Regions from separate parts of the Bradyrhizobium sp. NBAIM01 genome, predicted to be linked through region 1. Evidence: riboswitches for the same ligand, from Rfam matches in the RefSeq annotation. Region 1 holds a riboswitch; the other holds the start of a gene.
The links. Region 1 has a riboswitch for S-adenosylmethionine ahead of I6F31_RS09395 (homoserine O-acetyltransferase). Riboswitches for the same ligand answer to the same signal wherever they lie in the genome.
Positions count from the first base shown of each region.

Region 1 (6,776 bases):
CCTGCGCGCTCATTTGCCGCCCATGAAGTCGCGCAAGCCTTCGACGACGAGGCGGTTGGCCTCCTCGGTGCCGATGGTCATGCGTAGCGCATGCGGCAGGCCGTAATTCTTCAAGCCGCGCAGCACGAGCCCCCGCCTGGTCAGGAAGGCATCGGCGTCATCGGCGGTCCTGCCCTTATCGGTCGGGAAGTGGATCAGCACGAAATTGGCGACGCTCGGCGTCACCTTCAGCCCGAGCTTGCCGATCTCCTCGGTGAGCCAGTTGCGCCAGGTCTCGGTGAACTGCTTCGACATCGCCTGATGCGCGGTATCCTCGATCGCGGCGACCGCGGCATACATCGCCGGCGTCGACACGTTGAAGGGACCGCGGATGCGATTGACCGCGTCGATGACGTGCTCGGGCCCGAACATCCAGCCGATGCGCAGCGCGGCAAGACCGTGGATCTTGGAGAAGGTGTGCGTCACCACCGTGTTCTCGGTGGTGGCGACGAGCTCGATTCCCATCTCATAGTCGTTGCGCGAGACGTAGTCGCAATAGGCGGCGTCCAGCACCAGCAGCACGTGCGAGGGCAGGCCGGCGCGCAGCCGCTTGACCTCGTCGAACGGAAGATAGGTGCCGGTCGGGTTGTTGGGGTTGGCGAGCCAGACCAGCTTCGTCTTCGGCGTCACGGCCTTCAGGATGGCGTCGACGTCGGCGGTGAGGTTGGTCTCCTGGGCGATGACGTTCCTGGCGCCGACCGCCATCGTCGCGATCGGGTAGACAAGGAAGCCGTGCGTGGTCGAGATCGCCTCGTCGCCCTGGCTGAGATAGGTGTGCGCGAGCAGATTGAGGATCTCGTCCGAGCCGGCGCCGCAGATGATGCGGTTGGGATCGAGCCCGAACGAGCGGCCGATCGCCTCGCGCAGCACGCGCGAGGTGCCTTCCGGATAGTCCTCCAGATGATCTGCCACGCGCTTGAAGGCTTCGATCGCCTTGGGCGAGGGCCCGAACGGCGTCTCGTTGGCCGAGAGCTTGAACACCTTGCGGCCCGGCTCCGGCACCGGGCTCTTGCCGGGCGTGTAGGGCGCAATATCGAGAATGCCGGGATTCGGCACGGGGCGGGACATCTTGGACTCCGGATAGGCTGGGCTGCTCGCGATTTTACGATTTCGGCCCGGTCGGGGGCACCGTATAGCGCGTTGCGTGGCTGCCGACGAGGGCCACGGAGCGCACCGAGGCCCCCGCCTCGATCAGGGCAGCCCTGATCTTGTCGATGCTGGTCGCGCCGGTGACCGAGACCAGCAGCGCCGCGCCGTCGAAGGCGGTATCGGGCACGGCCACGATCTCGGCGAGCGGCGACAGCGCGCGGGCGACCTCGGCGTTCCATCCGGAGACGCGCACGCTGAACGTCTCGACCTCCGTCACCAGGGCGCTGTCCGCAACGCGCGAGATCGCGAACACCGGCAAGGCGGCCGGATGGTCGGCGCGCTCGATGAAAGGCATCCGTGCGATGATCTTCGGTGCGCCGTCCGCTTCCAGCTCCAGCCACCATGGCGTGCGGCTCGAGGTCGCCGAGACCATTGCCAGATCACCCTTGGATTTCGCTACCGCCTCGACCGCGGCCTGTGCGCTGAAATGCGCGACGTAAGGCACTGTGAAGCCGAAATTGAAGCGCACGGAATCGCGCATCGCCGCCTCGCTGGCCGAGATGTCGGCATGCACCGAGAACGGCGCCTGTACGTAAGTGAAGGTCGAGATGATGACGCGCCAGATGCTCTCGACCGTGTCGAGCGGCAGGATGCCGCGATGACGCTGCACGATCTCGCGCATCATGGCAGCCTCGCGCGCGGGACGGAACGCCGAGCCGACCTCCTGGGTCTGCTTCACCTGGATCAGGCGATCGATGATCTCGCCGCGCTGCATGAGGAGGCGATGCATGCCCTCGTCGATCGCGTCGATCTCCTTGCGCAGTTCCTGCAGCGATGGTGGCGCGGGCGGACGTTGGGACATGTCTGGTCGTCGATCGTTCCGGTGGGGGATATCCTGATTAGGCAGTCGGGGCGGCGAAAGCAAAGAGAAATGACGTGCTTTGCGGGCGTCGCGGCAGAGGCGAATTGGGCCGATCCGGGCCGCGACTTGACGAAAACCGCCCAAGACGGTAGCTTTTGCCCGTTCCGTGGTCATTTGAGCCGGCCGGCTTGCAGCCACGTTAAAAAACTCGCTAAACAGGCCGGGGACGCTTCCGATCCCGGCCGAACCTATCGTTCAGGCCGGGTTTTTCATGGCCTGATGTCAGCGGCGCGGTCGAGCAGCCAGTCGCAAACGAGGTCGATGTCCGAGATGGGTAGCGTCAAGTCGATACCGAGTCCTGCGATCAGCGCCGATGAGCGATCGCACGAGGTGGATCATCCAAGCTCGCTGGTTGCGCATTTCGGCACCGAGCAGCCGCTGCGGCTCGATTGCGGCGTCGATCTCACCCCGTTCCAGATCGCCTACCAGACCTATGGCGAGCTCAATGCCGATCGCTCCAATGCGGTGCTGATCTGCCATGCGCTGACCGGCGACCAGCATGTCGCCAACGTACATCCCGTCACCGGCAAGCCGGGCTGGTGGGAGACGCTGGTCGGTCCCGGCCGACCCATCGATCCCAAGCACTACTTCATCATCTGCTCCAACGTGATCGGCGGCTGTATGGGCTCGACCGGGCCGGCGTCGATCAATCCCGCCACCGGCAAGGTCTGGGGCCTGGACTTCCCCGTCATCACCATTCCGGACATGGTGCGCGCGCAGGCGATGCTGATCGACCGGCTCGGCATCGACACGCTGTTTGCGGTCGTCGGCGGCTCGATGGGCGGCATGCAGGTGCTGCAATGGACCGCCGCCTATCCGGAGCGCGTGTACTCTGCGCTGGCGATCGCCTGCGCGACGCGGCACTCGGCGCAGAACATCGCCTTCCACGAGCTCGGCCGCCAGGCCGTGATGGCCGACCCCGACTGGCACGGTGGCGGCTATGCCGATCGCGGCATCCATCCGCATCGCGGGCTCGCGGTGGCGCGGATGGCGGCGCATATCACCTATCTCTCGGATGCGGCGCTGCACCGCAAGTTCGGCCGGCGTATGCAGGACCGCGAGCTGCCGACCTTCTCGTTCGACGCCGATTTCCAGGTCGAATCCTATCTGCGTTACCAGGGCTCGTCCTTCGTCGAGCGCTTCGACGCCAATTCCTATCTCTACCTGACGCGGGCGATGGACTATTTCGACATCGCCGCCGACCATGGCGGCGTGCTGGCCAAGGCCTTCGCCGACATCAAGACGCGCTTCTGCGTGGTCTCCTTCACCAGCGACTGGCTGTTCCCGACCTCGGAATCGCGCGCGCTGGTGCACGCGCTGAACGCTTCGAGCGCGCGGGTGTCGTTCGCCGAGATCGAGACCGATCGCGGCCACGACGCCTTCCTGCTCGACGTGCCCGAATTCTTCGACATCTCCCGGGCCTTCCTGCAATCGGCAGGCAAGGCCCGCGGGCTCAACCTCGAGGACCGTTAGCGATGTCCGTGCAGGAAGTGTTGCCGCTGGACGGCGTTGCCGCCAGGCCATCCGGTGATTATCGCGCCGATCATCGGCTGGTCGCCGAAATGGTCAAGCCGGGCTCGAAAGTGCTCGACGTCGGCTGCGGCGACGGCGATCTGCTTCAGCTGCTGGAGACCCGCGGCATCGACGGCCGCGGCATCGAATTGTCGCGCGAGGGCGTCAACCGCTGCGTCGCCAAGGGGCTCGCGGTGGTGCAGGGCGATGCCGACACCGATCTCGTCAATTATCCCGACGATGCCTTCGACTACGTGATCCTGTCGCAGACGCTGCAGGCGACGCGGCAGCCGAAGGTCGTGCTGGAGAACCTGCTGCGCATCGGCCGCCGCGCCATCGTCTCGTTCCCGAATTTCGGCTTCTGGAAGATGCGGCTCCAGCTCCTGATCGGCGGCCACATGCCGCGCACGGAGAATCTGCCGGCGACCTGGTACGACACCGCCAACATCCATTTCTGCACCATCAAGGATTTCGTGCAGCTCTGCGACGAGATCAACGTCAAGATGGAGCGCTCGGTCGCGCTCGATCTCTACGGCCGCCCGGTGCCGCTGAACCTGCCCTGGTGGGTGTGGAACATGTTCGGCGAGCAGGCGGTGTTCTTGCTGAGCCGCGGCGGGGGGAAGTAGTTTCTTTCCGTCATTCCGGGGCGATGCGAAGCATCGAGCCCGGAATCCATCGTCCAACAGCGCCTGCAGCCCGATGGATTCCGGGCCTGCGCCTTCGGCGCATCCCGGAATGACAGCTAGTGGGAAACCAGCGACCGCGGGTCCCGCACCGGCCAACGTCCTGCTTCCACCAGCGTCACGAACCGCTCGACACTCTCGTTGAACAGCGCGGGCTCCTCGAGGTTCAGCACGTGGCCGGACTTCGGAAACATCGCGAGCCCCGCCGCGGGCAGGTGCTTCTTCAGGAACAGGCTGGCGCCCACGCAGGGCTCGTCCTCGTCGCCGCAGATGATCAGCGCGGGTGTTGCCGCGCCTCTGATCGCGTCCGTCATCGTGTAGATCGAGGGACGGCCGCCCTGGAATCCGCGCATGGTGCGCGCCGATCCCTTGGCATCGTGCCGCGCCAGTGCGGCGTAGAAATCGGCATGCCCGCGTGGATCCTTCACCAGGAACGGAATCCGGCTCGGCGCCTCGCGCGTGACTTTCGCGACCTCCACCGATCCCAGCGTCTCGAACTGCTCGGCATTGGCGCGGCACTGCGTGCGCCAGGTCTCCAGGTTCTCGAGCTCCGAGCCGGAGCCGACGCCGGCCAGCGTCATCGACAGTGCGCGCTGCGGCGCGTTCAACCCGATCTGCAACGAGGAATAGGCGCCCATCGAAAGACCGACGAGATGCGCGCGCTCGATGCCGAGATGATCGAGCACCGCAAGCGCATCGGTGTAGAAATGCGTGTAGGTGTAGACCTCGCCGTCAGGCACGTCCGACGGCGTGTAGCCGCGCGCCGAATAGGTGATGCAGCGATGGCCACGCGAGAAGTAGCGCATCTGCGGCTCCCAATTGGTGTAGTCGGCCGCGAACTCGTGCAGAAAAAGTATCGGCGTTCCCTGGCCCGCCTCCTCGAAATAGATGCGGACGCCGTCCCTGGTCGTGGCGTGGGGCATTAACCGTTTCCCTCTGTTTCAAGCCGTGTTCGAGGATCGCAGTTAATTCTGTTGTCGGCAATGCGGCAGCAGCGCCGAGCACAAACACAAAATCATTGCAGCCATTCGCGGGCGTTGCGTCTTTTTCTCGCCACATCGGGCGGCTTAACGGCCAAACGGATGTCGGCCATTGCACGGGCCGGCGGGAAGTGGGGGTGTCAAGAAGGATGAAGAATGTTCGAGTTGTTTGCGTCTCGCCTGTCGCGTTGTGTTGTCGCGCTGGCGCTGTTCTTCGCGGCGTTCGCCGTGTTCGTTTCTCCGGCCTCGGCACGGCCGTATCATCGTCATAGCGCAGAGCGGCACGGTTACGTGCATCACGCCAGACATCATCACCACCGTCACTATCGCCATCATGCCCGCAGTTCGCGCTTCGAGCGCAGCGCGGCGCAATTGCAGGCAAGCGGCTTCGCCGACACCCAGGCGAGCTATGATCCGAATGCCAATGCCAGCGGTGCCGGCATGAACGGAGGCTTCAGCGGAGGATCGGGTCTCGTCTCCGAGGCGCGCCGCCATATCGGCGGCAATCCGACCGGGCGCGGCCGCCTGTGGTGCGCGCGCTTCATGAACATGGTGCTGGAGCATACCGGCCATCGGGGCACCGGCTCCGACATGGCGAGCTCGTTCGCGCGCTACGGCACGCGCATCTCCGGACCGCAGGTCGGTGCCATCGCCGTGATGTCGCGCGGCCGCCGCGGCGGTCATGTCGGCATCATCACCGGCATCGACGCGCAGGGTAATCCGATCATGATCTCCGGCAACAACGGCAACCGAGTCCGCGAAGCCCCGGTCTCGCGCGGCAAGATCTATGCGTATGTGATGCCGAACTGAGCCTCGTCATTGCGAGGAGCGCTTGCGACGAAGCAATCCAGACTGTTTCCGCAGATGCATTCCTGGATTGCTTCGCTGCGCTCGCAATGACGGAGTATGTTGAGACGGCGTTGGCTCACAGCAGCTTCGGCTCTTCCACCGCCACCACATCGCCGACGCCGACGTCACCGTCGGCGATCACCTCGGCATAGATGCCGCAGTCCATATGGCCGAGATGGCGCGAGAGCGTGGGCGGGATTTCGAGATCGCGCTTGGCGGTCTCGGGGTCGACATTGGTGGCCGGGCAGCGGACGATGCGCTTGATCACGTTCAGTCTGGCCTGCCCGATCGCGAGCGTCTGGCCGACGAGGTCGAGCTCCGACCAGGCCGGCCAGCCTTTCACGTAGAGATTGGCGCGGAAGCGCAGCGGATGCACGGCGACGCCGCCGAGCATGGTCTCGATGGCGCGGACGCTGTCGAGATTGATGATGGAGACGACCTTGCGGGCGACGTCGGAGAAGCTGTGGTCGCGGCCGGAGAGAATTTTGGGCGGGCCCTTCAACTCGGGCTGAAAGTTCTCCGTGAAATAGGCCTCGATGGCGGCGCGCCCGGCGGCGGTCTCGAGATCGCCGCTGGCGACGATCTGGCCGTCCTTGCGGATGGTCAGCACGTTGGTTTCGTCGTCGAACCGGCTGTCGAGCTCGGCCAGCCGCTCATTGCGCGCCAGCATCAGGAACTGGATTTTCGGCTTCCATTCGGGCG
Region 1 is NZ_JADYVU010000002.1:645,960-652,735, reverse strand. It holds gene I6F31_RS09410 (prephenate/arogenate dehydrogenase family protein) at 1-13, opposite strand, end outside; gene hisC (histidinol-phosphate transaminase) at 10-1,107, opposite strand; gene I6F31_RS09400 (chorismate mutase) at 1,142-1,990, opposite strand; SAM riboswitch at 2,147-2,226, shown strand; gene I6F31_RS09395 (homoserine O-acetyltransferase) at 2,321-3,523, shown strand; gene metW (methionine biosynthesis protein MetW) at 3,526-4,188, shown strand; gene I6F31_RS09385 (alpha/beta hydrolase) at 4,305-5,168, opposite strand; gene I6F31_RS09380 (TIGR02594 family protein) at 5,382-6,035, shown strand; gene I6F31_RS09375 (MOSC domain-containing protein) at 6,151-6,776, opposite strand, start outside.

Region 2 (6,776 bases), 170 kb from region 1:
AGCTGATCGATCCCGAGCTCTCCGGCGAGCGGTTGCTCTACCGCCTCTTCCACGAGCGCGGTGTGCGCGTGTTCAATCCGCAGGTGCTCGAGGCGCGGTGCTCCTGCTCGCGCGATGCGGTCGCCGCGATGCTCAAGAGCTTCTCGCACGACGACCGCGCCGCCATGGTCAAGGACGACAAGGTCGTCGTCACCTGCGAGTTCTGCTCGTCGGTGTATCAGTTCACGCCGCACGAGGCGGGCGTCGAGGACGCCTGAGCCTACCCGCGTCGCTGCACTCGCAATGTCGAGTGGAGCAGTGCCACACGCGCGGTGTCATCGCCCGACTTGATCGGGCGATCCAGTACTCCGAGACGATGCTGATCGAAACGAGAGGCCGCGGCGTACTGGATGCCCGGTCCCGTCTCCGCCAAGGCTACGCCGCGGCCACGCGGGTGCTCGGCCCGCCGGAGCTTTAGCGAAGGCGGCAAGCCGGGGCATGACAGTTGTGAGTGTTACGGCGAACTCGCCTCTCTAATTCAACACGCGCTTGTTGTCGGGGCTGTCCAGCGAAAACGTCGGCACATCGATCTCGAAGCGTTCGCCGGTCTCGCTGACCATCTGGTAGCGGCCGGTCATGAAGCCCGAGGCGGTCGAGAGCGGCACGCCGGAGGTGTATTCGAAGCGCTCGCCGGGGGCGAGGATCGGCTGCTCGCCGACCACGCCTTCGCCCTTCACCTCCTGCTGGCGGCCGGAGGCATCGGTGATGATCCAGTGCCGCGTCTTGAGCTGCACGGTCTCCTCGCCCGAATTGGTGATGACGATGGTGTAGGACCAGAAGTAGCGCGAGCGGTCGGCCGACGATTGCTCCGGAACAAAGTTCGGCTCGACGGTCACTTCGATCTGGCGGGTCACGGCGCGGTACATGGCTGTCATCATACCGAAATCCGCCCCGGGAACCAAACCCCCGCGGGCGCCTTGGCGACATCGTCCCGCCAGAATTGGCGGGAAAGCACACCATCGAGGGAGACACCCTGATGTGATCCGGACGCTTTGCGAGACGACAGCCGGACCATTACACTGCTTCAACGTCGCGATTTGCGGAAGGGTTTCCAGGCCCCGATGACCATTGCCGACCAAGTGACGGGATCGACCATCGCAGGAACCGCGGGCGCCAAGCCCGCAGGGACCAAGGCGCGCGCCGCAGCGCCGGCCATCACGCTGCCCGCCATCGGCGAGCGCGAGCTCCGGCTCGATCTGTTCCGCGGCCTCGCGCTGTGGCTGATCTTCATCGACCATCTGCCGCCCAGTCTGCTGACCTGGTTCACGATCCGCAATTACGGCCTCAGCGACGCCACCGAGATCTTCATCTTCATCTCCGGCTACACCGCGGCCTTCGTCTATGGCCGGGCCATGCTGGAGAGCGGCGTTCTCATCGCCACCGCGCGCATCCTGCGCCGGGTCTGGCAGATCTACGTCGCCCACGTCTTCCTGTTCACGATCTTCCTCGCCGAGATCTCCTATGTCGCGACCAGGTTCGAGAACCCGCTCTACACCGAAGAGATGGGCATCATGGACTTCCTCAAGCAGCCCGACGTCGTCATCGTGCAGGCGCTGCTGCTGCGCTTCCGTCCCGTCAACATGGACGTGCTGCCGCTCTACATCGTGCTGATGCTGGCGCTGCCTCTGATCCTGTGGTCGATGAAATGGCGGCCGGACGTCACGCTCGGGCTGTCGGTCCTGCTCTACGCGGTGACCTGGGAGTACGACCTTTACCTGTCGGCCTATCCGAACGGCTTCTGGGCCTTCAATCCGTTCGCCTGGCAATTGCTGTTCGTGTTTGGTGCCTGGTGCGCGCTCGGAGGTGCGCGTCGCATGTCGGGCATCCTGGCCTCGCCCGTGACGATGTGGATCTCGATCGCCTATCTCATCGCGGCGTTCTACGTGACCTTGACCTGGTACGTGCCCCAGCTCTCCCAGTTCATGCCGAAGCAGATCGAACAATGGATGTATCCGATTGACAAGACCGACCTCGACGTGCTGCGCTTCGCGCACTTCCTGGCGCTGGCGGCGCTGACCGTACGCTTCCTGCCCCGCGATTGGCCGGGCTTGAAATCGCGCTGGCTACGACCATTGATTCTATGTGGTCAGCATTCGCTCGAGATCTTCTGCCTCGGCGTCTTCCTGGCCTTTGCCGGCCATTTCGTCCTCGCCGAAATCTCCGGCGGGCCGGTCATGCATGCGTTGATTAGCCTCTCCGGAGTCCTGATCATGTGGGGGGTGGCCTGGGTCATTTCGTGGTACAAGCGTGTGGCTGACAAGAGCGGTGCGAAAACCAAAAACGCCGTCGGCAACGCCGATCTGGCGGGAGGGGGCTGATGAAGGCGAAGGTTCTCCTGAGCCTGGTCCTGCTATGCGGTAACCTCGCCGCGCCCACGGCGCGCGCGGGCGATGCCGCGTCTGCCGCATCCCCTATGCCTGCGGCCTGCGAACTGCCGTCCTATCTGTTGACCAGCGAAAGCCAGCTGCCCAAGGTCGCCGAGGCGATCAAGGCCGGCAAACCGCTCGACATCCTGGTGATCGGCAGCCGCTCGACCACGATTCCCTCGTCGGAGAGCAGCTCCTATCCGGCGCGCATGGAGGCGATCCTCAAGGAGAAACTGCCGCCCTCCGAGCCGGTGCACGTCTCCGTAGAAATACAGAGCAAGAAAACGGCAGAGGAGACCGCGTCCACCTTCGTTAAGCTGATGGAAGCAAAAACGCCTACTTTGGTCATCTGGCAGACCGGGACCGTGGATGCTATCCGATCCATCGATCCCGACGAATTTCGTAGCGCGGTGACCGACGGGGTTGTTGCGTTGCAAAAGGCAGGGGCGGACGTCGTCTTGATGAATTTGCAATATAGCCCGCGCACCGAGACCATGATCTCGGCGCAGCCTTTTCTCGATAATATGCGCGTCGTGGCACAGGAGCACGACATCCCGCTGTTCGATCGTTTCGCGATCATGCGGCAGTGGAATGAACAGGGTCAGTTCGACCTGTTCAACCCGTCCCGCGGGCCTGAGCTGGCGAAGCAGGTCCATGATTGCCTTGGCCGGGCGTTGGCACAGTTCGTGATTGACGCTGCCCATCTGGAGCCGGCCCAGCAGCAAAATTGAGGTGTAGCGTTAATGAGTTCTCTCCGCCCTTTTTGCCTGACGTCATGGCTGGCCGTGCCTGCAACAGCAGTGCTGTTGTTGCTGACGCCCGCCGCGCATGCGCAGACGCCGGCCGCTCAGCCGGCGACCCCCGCACCCTCCCAGTCGCCTGATCCCGCGCCCGCTGCGCCGTCCCAGACCACCGTCGCCGCGAGGTCGCCCGAGCAGCGCGGCGTCACCTCGCGCGCCATCGACAAGGTGAAGGAGGTCGCGAAGTCCGCCGCCGACATCTTCAGCCGGGTGCCCTGCCTGCCGCCGAAGGGCGGCTCCAAGGCGATGGGCTCGCTGCCGCATGTCGCGAGCAAGCTGGCCGCCGGCCAGCCCGTCGTCATCGTCGCGTTCGGCTCCTCGTCGACTCAAGGGTTCGGCGCGAGCTCGCCGGAGTTCAATTACCCCAATCGTCTCGCCGCGCAGCTGCGCCGGCACTATCCGACTGCCGACATCAGCGTCATCAATGCCGGCGTCGGCGGCGAGGACGCCCCCGAGATGATGAAGCGTCTGCAGACGCAGGTGATCGACAGGCATCCGGATCTCGTGATCTGGCAGGTCGGCACCAACGCGGTGCTGCGCAATCTCGATCCTGCCGATACGGCCAAGCTGGTCGAGGACGGCATCAGCCGCATTCAGGCCGCCGGCGGCACCGACATCGTGCTGGTCGATCCGCAATATTCGCCGGCCGTCAACCAGCGCAAGGAGAGCGCCGGCAAGATGATCAAGCTGCTCGGCAACGTCGCCGAGCTCCGCAAGGTCGGCATTTTCCCGCGCTTCGAGGTGATGCGCGACTGGCACGAGAACCAGTCGATCCCGGTCGAGGGCTTCGTCATCGCCGACGGCCTGCACATGAACGATTGGGGCTATGCCTGCTTCGCCCAGTTGCTCGGCGACGACATCATCCGCTCCGTCGGCCAGATCAAGCTCGGTGTGAGCGTGCCCGCCGATGTGAGAACGTACCGGCCGATGTGAGAGGGTGCGTAGGGTGGGTTAGGCGAAGCCGTAACCCACCACTGTCTATCTCCGCGGATGCAGCAGAGGTGGATTACGCCTTCGGCTAATCCACCCTACGAGACCTCGCTTCCCTCACGCCTTCTCCAGCGCCGCGGTGAGATCCTCGATCAGGTCATCCGCGTGCTCCAGCCCTGCCGAGAAGCGGATGAAGCCCTCGCTGATGCCGAGCGCGGCGCGGTCTTCCGGCTTGAGGCGCTGATGCGTCGTGGTCGCCGGATGCGTGACGAGGCTTTTGGCGTCGCCGAGATTGTTGGAGATCTTGGCGAGCTTCAATTCGTTGAGCACACGGAAGGCCGCCGCCTTGCCGCCCTTCACCTCGAAGCCGACCAGCGTCGAGCCGCCGCGCATCTGCTTCTTCACCAGCGCCGCCTGCGGATGATCGGCGCGGCCGGGATAAACCAGCCGCGAGATCTTGGGATGGCTGGCCAGCACCTCGGCGACGCGCGCGGCATTGTCGGTCTGCGCGCGCACGCGCACGCCCAGCGTCTCCAGGCCCTTGAGCAGGACCCAGGCATTGAACGGCGAAATCGACGGGCCGGTCTGGCGCATGAAATTGTGGATGTGCTCGGCGATGAAGGCTTCCGAGGACAGGATGATGCCGCCGAGACAGCGGCCCTGGCCGTCGATGTGCTTGGTCGCAGAGTAGACGACGACGTCGGCGCCGAGCGCGAGCGGGCTCTGCCAGATCGGGGTTGCAAACACGTTGTCGACGACGAGCCGCGCGCCGCCCTTGTGCGCGATCTCGGCAATCGAGGGAATGTCGAGCACGTCCAGCGTCGGGTTGGTCGGGCTCTCCAGGAAGAACGTCTTGGTGTTGGGCCTCAGCGCGCGTTGCCACTGGTCGAGATCGAGCCCGTCGACCAGCGTGGCCTCGATGCCGTAGCGCGGCAACAGGTCCTGGATGACGTAGAGGCAGGAGCCGAACAGCGCACGGGAGGCGACCACGTGATCGCCGGCCTTGAGCGGCGCCAGGATCGCAGTCGTCACCGCCGCCATGCCGGTTGCCGCCGAGCGCGCGGCCTCGGCGCCTTCGAGCTCGATCATGCGGCGCTCGAACATTGCAATCGTCGGGTTGGAATAGCGCGAATAGATGAAGCCGGGATCTTCGCCCTTGAAGCGCGCCTCGCACTCCTCCGCGCTGGCGTAGACATAGCCTTGCGTCAGGAACAGCGCCTCCGAGGTCTCGCCATATTGCGAGCGCAGGGTGCCGGAATGGACCAGGCGGGTTTCGGGGCGATAAGTGGCAGACGACTTCGACATAGGACCCTCTCCGACATGACCGTCGAGGCGAAAACGGTCACAAAAAAACCGGCCTGGATATCTCCACGGGCCGGGATCACAGAGGTCCCCGGCCTGTTTAGCGACTTATTTAACGTGGCTGCAAGCCGGCCGGCTCAAATCACCACGGGATAAGTGATGCTCATATTCCGCAATGCCCTTTCCGTCAAGGCGTCCATCGGATAGCCGTAAAAGACTTGTATTTCCGGCATGTCCGGATGCACTCGACCCCTGATGAGGACCCCCGGTTGACGTTCACGGTCGCCGCCGACGCCAATGGTATCCTGCCCGACCGCATGATCGCGGCGATGGCGGAAGAAGGTCTCATCCTGCCCACCTACGACTTCGTCGAGAGCCAGATCCAGCCGGCGAGCCTCGATCTGCGCCTCGGCGACATCGCCTATCGGGTCCGCGCCAGCTTCCTCCCCGGGCCCGGTGCCACCGTGGCAGAGCGCATCGACGAGCTGAAGCTGCACGAGTTTAGCCTCGCCGACGGCGCGGTGCTCGAGACCAACTGCGTCTACATCGTGCCGCTGCTCGAGAGCCTCGCGCTGCCGCCGGAGATCGTCGCTGCCGCCAATCCGAAGAGCTCGACCGGCCGGCTCGACGTCTTCACCCGCGTCATCGCCGACGGCACCCGCCGCTTCGATATGATCGGCGCCGGCTATCACGGCCCGCTCTATGCCGAGATCAGCCCGAAGACGTTTCCGGTGCTGGTGCGCGAGGGCTCGCGTCTCAGCCAGGTGCGCTTCCGCACCGGCGATGCCATCCTCAATGCCGACGAGCTCGATGCGCTGCACGCCAGCGAGCGTCTCGTCGACATCGACGATGCCGATCTCTCGGGCGGCGTTGCCGTCTCGGTCGATCTCTCCGGCGAGAAGGCGAGCGGCTTCGTCGGCTATCGCGCCAAGCGCCACACCGGCGTCGTCGATGTCGACCGCCGCGCCGGCTACGCGGTGGAGGATTTCTGGGAGCCGATCTCGGCGCGCCCCGACGGCAGCCTGATCCTCGACCCCGGCGAGTTCTATATCCTCGCCTCCAAGGAAGCGGTGCAGGTGCCGCCCGACTACGCCGCTGAGATGGTGCCGTTCGACCCCCTGGTCGGCGAATTCCGCGTGCACTATGCCGGCTTTTTCGATCCCGGCTTCGGCTATGCCGGCGCTGGCGGGCTGGGATCGCGCGCCGTGCTGGAGGTGCGCTCGCGCGAGGTGCCGTTCATCCTCGAGCACGGCCAGATCGTCGGCCGCCTCGTCTACGAGAAGATGCTGGCCCGCCCCGACGCGATGTACGGCCAGCGCATCGGCTCGAATTACCAGGC
Region 2 is NZ_JADYVU010000002.1:812,508-819,283, reverse strand. It holds gene I6F31_RS10255 (Hsp33 family molecular chaperone) at 1-257, shown strand, start outside; gene apaG (Co2+/Mg2+ efflux protein ApaG) at 513-905, opposite strand; gene I6F31_RS10245 (OpgC domain-containing protein) at 1,101-2,357, shown strand; gene I6F31_RS10240 (lipolytic enzyme) at 2,357-3,136, shown strand; gene I6F31_RS10235 (SGNH/GDSL hydrolase family protein) at 3,149-4,138, shown strand; gene I6F31_RS10230 (O-succinylhomoserine sulfhydrylase) at 4,253-5,440, opposite strand; SAM riboswitch at 5,517-5,596, opposite strand; gene I6F31_RS10225 (2'-deoxycytidine 5'-triphosphate deaminase) at 5,707-6,776, shown strand, end outside.
Region 2: linked by a shared signal. The riboswitch ahead of I6F31_RS10230 (O-succinylhomoserine sulfhydrylase) and the one ahead of I6F31_RS09395 (homoserine O-acetyltransferase) in region 1 are both predicted to bind S-adenosylmethionine.